Regions from separate parts of the Shewanella sp. FeAMO genome, predicted to be linked through region 2. Evidence: predicted binding sites of a transcription regulator. Region 2 holds the regulator's gene; the other holds the start of a gene.
The links. Region 2 encodes LexA, which represses DNA repair genes until DNA is damaged. Its sites were predicted from a motif close to TACTGTATNNNNATACAGTA; they were not measured.
Positions count from the first base shown of each region.

Region 1: dinB (DNA polymerase IV) is a predicted target of LexA. The motif match lies at 3,523-3,542, and genes of this name have one in related genera.

Region 1 is NZ_CM132201.1:3,639,228-3,644,698, reverse strand. Features, by position in the region: gene ACWAU4_RS16370 (GGDEF domain-containing protein) at 1-70, shown strand, start outside; gene bfr (bacterioferritin) at 232-705, shown strand; gene bfr (bacterioferritin) at 716-1,183, shown strand; gene ACWAU4_RS16355 (methyl-accepting chemotaxis protein) at 1,432-3,438, shown strand; gene dinB (DNA polymerase IV) at 3,593-4,669, shown strand; gene ACWAU4_RS16345 (FG-GAP-like repeat-containing protein) at 5,250-5,471, shown strand, end outside.
Region 2 is NZ_CM132201.1:91,602-97,072, forward strand. Features, by position in the region: partial or broken gene coxB (cytochrome c oxidase subunit II) at 1-1,000, opposite strand, end outside; gene ACWAU4_RS00430 (cell division inhibitor SulA) at 1,469-1,960, opposite strand; gene lexA (transcriptional repressor LexA) at 1,957-2,577, opposite strand; gene plsB (glycerol-3-phosphate 1-O-acyltransferase PlsB) at 2,844-5,270, shown strand; gene mtr (tryptophan permease) at 5,270-5,471, shown strand, end outside.

The sequences.
Region 1 (5,471 bases), 1.4 Mb from region 2:
TTATGGGCAACTGTTGGAAGAAGGCAAGCTCCAGGGGCCACAGATAGAAGATGATATCGAGCTTTTTTAATCACTTGTGCTTAAAAGCAGCTTGCTAACCTTAGTTAAAATGATAATGGTTATCTTTTGTAAGTTTGTGAAATTAAAGGTTAATTTGTAATGCGTCCCGCTTTGGGCTAGGCTGGAAACATTGACTTGGATCAAGTTTAATCAAAGCTAAAGGACGAGATAATGAAAGGTCATCCCAAAGTGGTGTCCCAGCTCAACAAGGTGTTGACCTGTGAGCTGACAGCCATCAATCAGTACTTCCTTCATGCCCGCATGTTCAAGAACTGGGGCCTGGAAGGACTCAACCACAAAGCCTACAAGAAATCGATTCAGGATATGAAGCACGCCGACAAGCTTATCGAGCGAGTGTTGTTTCTCGAAGGCCTGCCCAACTTGCAACAGTTGGACAAGTTACGCATAGGTGAACACAGCGAAGAGATGCTGGCTTGTGACAAACAGATGCTGGAAGAGCAACTGACAGTGCTGCGAGATGCCATTGCCCTGTGTGAGACTGAGCGTGATTATGTCAGTCGCGATATCCTCGAGGATCTGCTGGAAGATGAAGAGGAACACCTGGATTGGCTGGAAGCTCAGTTTGAGCTGATAAGCCTGACCGGACTGGCTAACTATCTGCAGTCACAGATTGAGAAAGAATAAGGAGACAGGTATGAAAGGCCATCAGCAAGTCATAGATGTGCTCAACAAGCTGCTGACCGGGGAACTGTCGGCAATGGATCAGTACTTCGTGCATGCCCATATGTATGAAGACTGGGGGCTGAATGAGCTCTATGAGCGGATCAAGCATGAGTCGGACGATGAAAGAGAGCATGCCGCCAAGTTGATTGCACGGATCCTGTTTCTGGAAGGCACTCCGGATGTTGCCAGTCGCGACGCCTTCACCATAGGCAAGAATGTGCAGGAGATGCTGCACAACGACTTGCAATATGAATATAAGGTTGCCGCTAACTTGAGAGAAGCCATCACCTTGTGTGAGCAACTCAAGGACTATCAGAGCCGGGAGTTGTTGGAGCTATTGCTGGAAGAAACCGAAGACGATCACATGTATTGGCTGGAGAAACAGCTGGGCCTTATCGACAAGGTTGGGTTACAGAATTACATCCAGTCCAAGATGTAACGGTATCAAAGCCGTCACGACAGGAGCCGCTATTGCGGCTCTTTTGCTATCTGGTGTTGCATTGAGCCTGAATTAAATTTGAATGCACTTGAGTTGGGCAATAAGGCGCTGAATTGCTTCGGTTTGGTGCAGGGGATTGTTTACATAGAAAATTATATTGTTTCTTGTCATTTAGTATTCAATATTGTTAACAGATTCTGATACATTGCCGGTTTCCTTAAATAAAAATATAACAAATAGGACTCGCAATGGAGCAGATAAGACGTTCTCTCAGTTTGCAACTTGTATTGGCTATCGTTGGTGCCCTGGCGTTGTTGCTGTCTATAGTGGCCGTCGTGATGGTCAAGAGCAGCAGCGACGATACCCGTGCCCGCATAGATCAGGACATATCGGCGCTGATCACCCTCAAGGCCAATGAAATCGGCAATTACTTCTACGCCAAGGGGCAGATTATTCACTCTGTCTTTGCTAACCCTGCCATCAATAACTGGTTTGCCAAATACCATAGCCGTGGCTCAGATCTCAGTCTCGATCCCGGCTATCAACAGCTGGTGGATTACTTCCACTTTTTCTCCGAGCAGGACAAGGAGATCAAGTCGGTGTTCTTCGGCTCGGCCAATACCTTCGAGTACTTTGATCTCAATGGCCGTTACGATGGCGATCCCGACTACTACACCAACAAACGTCCCTGGTGGCAGGAAGCGATAGAAAAAAATGGTTTGTTTGTCGGCGACCCGGCAGTGGATGCCAACGACGGCTCAATCTCGGCCACGGTCAAGACTGTAGTCAAGGATGCCAATGGTCGCCTGATAGGCATAGGTGGTATGGATATTCTCATCGATACCATAGGTAAAAACCTGCTGGCGCCAATCAAATACCGGGGCGAAGGCCAGGCGTTTTTGATGACGGAGCAGGGAAAGCTGGTGTACTTCCCGGGTTTTAACCAGGGGTTTCCCGCCGGCTCTGATGCGGCCGTTATTGACAATCTCAGCGGCGACAATCAGGGCTTCAGTGAACTGAAACGTGAAATGCAAACCCGGGATGCCGGTATTGCCGAAGTCACTTATCAGGGAGAGTTGCAGCGAGTGAGCTACATTGCCATTCGCGGTGATTATCCCAAGGTGCGCTGGTATTTGGGGTTCATGTTGCCCAATGAAGTGTTTCAGGCACCTGTGAAGCAAAGCCTTTGGCAAACCAGCCTGGTCTCAGTGGGGATTATTTTACTGGTGGCGTTAACCGTTTTCCTGATGATGTTGCCGTTTCGGCGTAATCTCAATAGCCTGCTGCACACCATGGAAGATATCGCCGAGGGTGAGGGCGACTTGTCACGCCGCATTGAAATCAACCGCGCCGATGAACTTGGGCGTCTCGGCGCGGCATTCAACCGTTTTGCCGCCAAGGTGCAGAGTCTGTTGCTGGAAACCCGTGAACTCAGTGGTCGGGTGGATAATGGTGTTGCCGCCGCGGCTGAGGTGTGTGACAACGCACTGGCCTCTGTCAGTGCCCAGAAACAGGAAATTGCCTCAGTGGCCACAGCCGCTACCGAAATGGCCCACACAAGCCAGGAGATGGCGACCAGCGCCCAACGAGCCGCCGAGTTTTCCGAGACGGCGTTGTTGCAGTCCAGAAACGGCGCAGATGTGGTGCAGCAGGCCAGTCAGGGAATGCACTCACTTTCCACTCAGGTCAACCAGGCTGCGGGGGTTATTCGGGCGCTCAGAAGCAGCTCAGAGGAGATAGGCGAGGTGCTCAGTGTGATCCGCGCCATTGCCGAACAAACCAATCTGCTGGCACTCAACGCCGCCATTGAAGCGGCTCGCGCCGGCGAGCAGGGAAGGGGCTTTGCGGTTGTGGCCGATGAGGTGCGCACCCTGGCATCCCGCACTCAGGACTCCACGACCAATATTCAGGGTATTATCCAGACTCTGCAGCAACAGGCACAACAAGCCGAACAGGTGATGGAAGCCGGAGTCAGGGAGGCCAACCAGGGCCAAAGCCTGACTCTGGAAGTTGAGCGGGCACTGACAGAAATAACCGCGGCAGTGGATGCCATCCAGCTGCAAACCATGGAGATCACTGCGGCGATAGGCCAGCAGGCTGTGGTGGCCGAAGAAGTGGCCTGCAACATTGAAAATGTTCGTGGCCGCTCCGATGAATCCCTGAGCGCCAGCGAAGAGCTGTCACATCAGATGCAGGCATTCCAACAGTTGGCCACGGCTCTGGGGCGCAACATAGGTCAGTTCCGCATCGATTAAGACGAGCTTTAAATCCATTAAGGAGAGCCCTGGCTCTCCTTTTTTGCTCTCGATTGATCTGCTTTTTCGTTATCCTGGCTTGTTAACTGTGTTTTTATACAGTACTCTGTTTGTGTCCGGCTCGACCGAGCCCTTTGAGATCCGGAAAGCAAGCTTGAGAAAGATCATACATATCGACATGGACTGCTATTTTGCCGCGGTGGAGATGCGTGATTTTCCAGAATATCGTGGCCGACCTCTGGCCGTCGGCGGCAGCAGTGACAGACGCGGGGTGATAAGCACCTGCAATTATGAGGCGCGTAAATTCGGCGTTCGCTCTGCTATGGCCTCGGCCTATGCGTTAAAGCTTTGCCCGGAGCTGCTGCTGATCCCCGGGCGCATGTCTGTGTATAAGGAAGTCTCGGCAGAGATCCGGGCCATCTTCGCCCGCTATACCTCACTGATTGAACCTCTGTCGCTGGATGAAGCCTACCTGGATGTATCCGATAGCTCATTATACCAAGGCTCGGCCACCCTCATTGCCGAGGCTATTCGCGCCGATATCCTGGCGGAAACCGGCCTGACGGCTTCGGCAGGTATCGCCCCGGTCAAGTTTCTCGCCAAGGTGGCATCGGATCTCAACAAGCCCAACGGCCAGTATGTGGTCACGCCACAGGCACTGCCTGAGTTTGTAAAAAACCTGCCGCTTATCAAGATCCCCGGCGTCGGTAAGGTCACCGCTCAGAAGCTGGCCGATATGGGGCTGCATACTTGTGCGGATGTACAAAAGGTGCCGCTGGCCAAGTTGCAACAGCGGTTTGGAAAGTTTGGTACCTTGCTTTATGAAAGGGCTCAGGGGATAGACGAGCGTGAACTGACCATCAACCGAGAGCGCAAGTCTGTTGGGGTAGAAACCACGCTGGCAGAGGATATTCATACCCTGGCCCAGTGTCGCCAGGTAATGCCACAGTTGGTGCAGGAGTTGGCCCGCCGTCTGGAGCGCGGAGCCAAAGACAGGCAAATTCATAAGCTGGTAGTCAAACTCAAGTTCAGTGACTTTAAACAGACCACTATAGAAACCCGCTCGAGTGAGTTATCTGTGCGCCTGCTGGATGAATTGCTGACCCAGGCACTGCAAAGAGCCAACGGCCGAGGCATCCGTCTGCTGGGGGTGGCTGCCGGGCTGGTCAGCCAGGATGACAGCCACTCACCGGCAGAGGAAGCTTTGCAGCAGTTGGACCTGGCTTTCTAATCCCCAATTGACGGTTTGCACTCAGCGAGGGGATAAACAAGCTCCATTTCTGTTCCATATGGGCTCTCTATAGCAGGTTTTCAGCGTATTTCGACTCACAAGCATAGCTGGCGATACCTTGCCACTGTCGCAGTGTAAGTCTTACTGTATATACGTAATTATAAGCTCGATACAAGCTTTCTGTTGAACCCCTACAAATTTCAAATTCTAAAAAACCAAAATCTATTTTTAATAGATTTCTATATTAGAGTTAATGGGCTCTACTTAGTTACGTTTTGAGATCTTTGTAATAAGTTTTAAATCGATTTGATGTGGTGATGGTTTTATAAGAAGCATTTAACTTGCTTGATGGGAAATATTCTTTGAATTTTCGCGTTTTCTTGGTGAGTGTTTCTGTTTGTATCCTTCTTAACTCTTTGAGCTTTCTGAGTAACACCTGAAGATTGGTAATGTAAAAGTTAATTATTTTAATGTTTGGTTTTTGTGGTAGGTTGTTTGGATAACAAAAAGTTTGCTTTAAGTTGGCTTAACCCGTTTTTTTTGGGACTATTGATAATAATTAAAACATGGAGTGTTTTATATGAAGTACGGGCTCCCCATTTCCCTTTTTTTGCTCTCTATTGCTACCCAAAACAATGTATTTGCTTCATCCAGCGTCCCTTTAAGTGGCTCTTTTCGGGTTAGTGAGCAAGGTGCGGCAACATATACCATCCCCATAGATACTCCCGCAGCCAGAGGCAAGTTAAAGCCCGCCGTAGAGCTGAGTTATTCATCAGGTGGCGGAGAAACCATTATGGGATTG
Region 2 (5,471 bases):
CGGTGCCTGTCTTGCCATGGATCACTATGTCCAGATGGGCAGCCATTGGGCCTATGGCAATAGCACTGCCCTTGAGCGCCGGGAACACCCCTTGAAGTCCGGCGCCGTTGGGCTGATGACAGGCGGCGCAACGCGCCATATAGATCTGTTCGCCAAGCGCCATGGCCTCATCATGGCTCATGGTCTCACTGAGGGCCGCCTGAGCTTCTTCGGCGGCCGTAGCCGCGGCTTGTTTCTGCTCCGCCATCCAGGCGTCAAACTCATCTTCTGCCAGTACCTTCACCACAATCGGCATAAAGCCGTGGTCTTTACCGCAAAGCTCGGCACATTGGCCGCGGTAGATCCCCGGTTTGTCCACCCGGGTCCAGGCTTCGTTAATAAAACCGGGATTGGCGTCTTTTTTGACGGCAAAGGCGGGCACCCACCAGGAGTGGATCACATCATCTGAGGTCATCAGGAATCGGACTTTGCGATTGATGGGCAATACCAAAGGCTTGTCGACTTCAAGTAAGTAGTGCTCGCCCTTGGCTTCCTGGCCTTCTATCTGGGATCTCGGCGTTGCCAATATGCTGAAGAAGTCGATGTCTTCGCCGAAATAGCTGTAGTGCCATTTCCATTGCGAGCCGGTGATCTTGACCGTCAGGTCGGCATCACTGGGATCTTCCATGGCAATCAGCGTTTTGGTTGCGGGGATTGCCATCAGGATCAGGATTAAAAAGGGGATAAGCGTCCAGGCAATTTCTACCTTGGTACTTTCATGGAATTGGGACGCGACTGCCCCTTTGGACTTCCTATGGTTGATCATGGCGTAGATCATCACGCCGAATACGACCAAACCTATGGCGCAACAGATATAAAGAATTATCATGTGCAGGTGATACACCTTGCCACTGATCTCAGTTACCCCTTGAGTCATATTCAAGGGCATATCTGCCTGAGCGCCTGGAGACAACAAGCTGACGCACAACAAGGTCAGCAAAACACACAGCCATTGCTTCACAAGACATCTCCTCTGTCAATTGCATTCGCAACTACAAAGAAGAGTCACACAGTAAGTCTTTGCTCTATGCAAACTCTTCAGTTCCCAAAAAAGCAACGATGACTTCAAAGTGCGGCGGCGGTTTCACTTAGCTCTAGGTATACAGGTGGTGACCACTGTTGCACTTACCGCTGAATATACTCAGCATTTCCGGCGACGGCACCACTCGCTATGAATCGAAATGGGGCGGTCAACCTACGACGAATTGCATGGAGATAACACAATCGTTGTTCTTACATTACTTGTAGATTAAATATTGATCAAGATCACGATGTTTTCTAACTATATGAAAAAAAAGCGTCTGTTAATCCAGAGGTGAATTCTGTGTGAGTAGCAGAGCTGCGCGGTTTGCCGCCGATTGACAGGGGAAGGCATTGCACCAAAAAGGCACAGAAAAAAGGCCATCCCAGGGATGGCCTTTAAACACAATCAATGGATGGAGTGGGTAAGTTCGTTGAGGTGGTTATCCACCTCTTTCGCCTGCTGTCCCGTTTCCAACACTATGCCCATGGCTCTGGCGTTACGGGCGACCAGCTGCAATCGGCGGTTATCACGGGCATCCAGGCTGTCTATCCAACTGATCACTGCACTGGAGGTGCCGTTGGTCAGGGCTCTTTCCGTTGCCCACAAGGCTTCTACTTCATCCTTGGTGCGCACCAAGAGTACTCTATCCATTCTGACACCGGCCCTTGCTAAGGTTTCTTTGTAACCTATGCTGGCCGGGGCGTTAATCAAGACTATCCAGCGTCCCTGTTGACTCAATTGCGCCAATTGAGGGCAGAGGCGCAATAATTCCTGACGTCCCTGGCTATGGCTGGCCAAGCTGGAGATACCGGTATGTTGCCAAGGCTGATTGCCGGCAATACCGGTGTCTGTCCACAGGCCTGGGTGTCTTGGGGCGTTGCCAGTCATTATGCTCATAGCCAGTCTCCATTGCGTATTATCCCTACCGCCAGTCCTTCAATGGTCAATGGCTGGAAAGTCAGGTCGACTTTTATTGGGGAGTAAGCCTCGTTCTCGGCATGTAGATAAACCACATTACCTTTCTTTTCAAAGCGTTTCACAGTTACATCGTCTTCAACCCTGGCCACCACGACTTGACCGTTACGGGCTTCCTGTACCTTGTGAACCGCCAGGAGATCACCTTCGAGAATACCTATGTTCTTCATGCTGTCGCCGCGTACCCGTAGCAGAAAGTCGGCATTGGGGTGGAACATGCCAGGGTCGACCTGGTAATACTGCTCAACGTGTTCCTGAGCCAGTATGGGTTCACCGGCGGCAACCTGACCAATCAGGGGCAAGCCTGTTTCTGACTCCGCTTGTTCATCATGAGGCAGGCGAATACCACGAGAGGTGCCTGGCATGATCTCAATACAGCCTTTCTTGGCCAATGCCTTGAGGTGTTCCTCGGCGGCATTGGCGCTCTTGAAGCCCAGCCGGGTGGCAATTTCGGCCCGGGTTGGCGGCATGCCGGTGTCGGCTATATTGCGTTTAATCAGTTCCAGAATCTGTGCCTGGCGCGGTGTCAGTGGTCTCATGGTGATTCCTGTTTTTTCATACAGTACCTGTTAGTATATACAGTATTTTTATCAGTGCAAGTATTAACCAAAACTGAAACTTTTAGGGAGTGGCTAAGTAAGCCATTCGGTGCTTTGGTTTTAACGGCTTGGCCCATGCAGCATGGGGAGTTCAAGGCATTGGCCAGAGGAACTGCCGGGGCCGGTTCGCACCTTCCCTAGCTAAGGTTCAGGAAATTCTGGTATTCTATTGGGCTATTGATTGTGGCTCAGACACTGAAAAAAACATGTCCAAACAAGATTCATTCTGGTTTAAATCTCTTCGCTGGCTCCAAAGCAAGCTGGTGCATACCACTGTGGTGCCTCAGGATCCTTTCGCCGATTTGAACCTGGATCCGGCTAAGCCGATGGCCTATGTAATGAAGACGGAATCTGTCAGTGATATTGCGGCATTGGCGGAAGTCACCCGTAAGTTTGGTTTGCCTTGTCCTTATGAGGCACTCAAGGTTGATGATATTACCGTTCCCCGAGTCGTCTGCCTGGAAGGAGCCAAGCCCCTATTCGGCAAGCGCAAGAGCAACAAGCCATTTCTCAGCTGTTTCACTTCTCTGCTGAACCTGCATCAGGCCAATCCACAACTGGATATTCAATTGGTGCCAGTGAGCCTCTATTGGGGCCGCACTCCGGGTAAGGAAGATGACAGCATGCGTGCCGCCGTATTTGAGCGGGAAAATCCCACTTGGCTGCGCAAGTTTCTGATGATCCTGTTTCTGGGGCGCGACAACTTTGTGCAGTTTTCCAATGCCGTGTCGTTGCGGCTGATGGCCGATGAACATGGGACCGACAAGGCTATTGCCCATAAGTTGTCACGGGTGGCCAGGGTACATTTCCGCCGGCAACGCAAGGTGATGACTGGGCCCGTGCTGCCCAACCGTCAGGCTCTGTTCAATGAGTTGCTGCGTTCGGAAACGCTGAAAAAGGCGATTAAAGAAGAGGCCGCTGCCAAGAAGATCCCCGAGGCTAGAGCCAGGGAGATGGCGGAAGAATACCTCGATGAGATTGCTGCCCACTATTCCGACAGCCTGGTGCGTATTGCCGAGCGGATCCTCACCTGGTTGTGGAACAAGCTCTACAAGGGGATCAACATCAAGGGCGCCGAGCAGATACGCCAGCTGCACCACGATGGGCATGAGATAGTTTATGTGCCTTGCCACCGCAGTCATATGGATTACCTGCTGCTCTCCTATATTCTCTATTTTCAGGGTATGGTTCCGCCCCATATAGCCGCCGGTATCAACTTGAACTTCTGGCCCGCCGGGCCCATGTTCCGCCGCGGTGGTGCTTTCTTCATCCGCCGCAGCTTCAACGGTAACAAGCTTTATACCGCTGTGTTCCGCGAGTATCTGGATCAGCTGTTTGCCAAAGGCTATTCGGTCGAATACTTCACCGAAGGTGGCCGCTCTCGTACCGGGCGGCTGTTGTCACCCAAGACAGGGATGCTGGCGATGACAGTCAACTCTGTGCTGCGGGGCATTGAACGGCCGGTGACTCTGGTGCCCGTGTACCTGGGCTACGACCATGTCATGGAAGTGGCCACTTACCACAAAGAACTCAGCGGCAAGAAAAAGCAGAAAGAATCTGTTTGGCAGGTGGTTGGCGCCTTGCGTAAGCTGGGCAATTTCGGTCAGGGGTATGTGAACTTTGGTGAGCCTGTGACGCTGCAAAACTTCCTCAGTGAAGCGGCGCCCAACTGGCGCGAAGAAGTGGCGGCCGATCCCGAGCAGAAACCCAGCTGGCTGACCCCGGCGGTTAATACTCTGGCCAATAGGGTGATGACTCATATCAACGATGCCGCCGCTGCCAGCGCCGTGACTCTTACCAGCCTGGTACTCTTGTCATCAGAGCAGAATGCGCTGGAGCGAAGCCAGTTGGAACGTCAGTTGGACTTGTATCTGGATCTGCTCAAGGAAGTGCCATATACCCAGTACACTTCTGTAGCTGAGGGCGACGGTAAGCAGTTGCTGCAACAAGGTCTGGAGCTGAATAAGTTCACGGTTCAGGAAGATGAACTGGGCGATATCATCTCAATCGACGAGTCGATTGCGGTAACCATGACTTACTATCGCAACAACATCATTCACCTGTTTATGGTGCCTTCTTTGCTGGCCAGCTGCCTGGTGCGCCTGGAGCAGTGCAGCCGCGCTCAGATGCAGGCGGTGCTTGAGGATTTCTACCCTCTGCTGCAGGCCGAGCTGTTTATGGGTAAGGCCGATGTCAGTGCCTATGCCGATCAGCTGCTGGATCGTTTCATTGCCAAAGGTTTGGTCGCCGAAGAAGCCAATGGTTTCCGGGTGCTGGAAGCCGGGATAAATCCGTTGGCGCTGTTGGCCGAAACCATGAGCGAAACCCTACAGCGCTACGCCATCATCTTTAACTTGCTGGCCGCTCACCCAGGTATTGAGCGTGGCGATTTGGAGCGCGAAAGCCATAAATTGGCCAGTCGTCTGGGCGCGCTGCATGGGATTACGGCCCCCGAGTTTTACGACAAGAAACTCTACGGCATCTTGAGTATCAAGCTCAAAGAGCTGGGGTATCTCACCAAGGAAGATACCCGCCATGATATAGAGCGAACCCGGGATTATGCCAACCAGCTGCTGCGTCCACAGGTCAAGCAAACCATAGTCGACAGCGTCGCCGCCGAACAGGAGGCCTGATGGCCAATCATATGAATGCGGCGCCTGCCAAGGCGTCTTTGCTGGGCGGCGCCATGATCATCGCCGGGACCACGGTCGGTGCCGGGATGTTTTCCCTGCCGGTAGAAGGCGCCGGCATGTGGTTTGGCTATTCTGTGCTTATGCTGCTGGGGGTGTGGTTTTGCATGTTCATGTCCGGGCTGCTGCTGCTGGAAACCAACC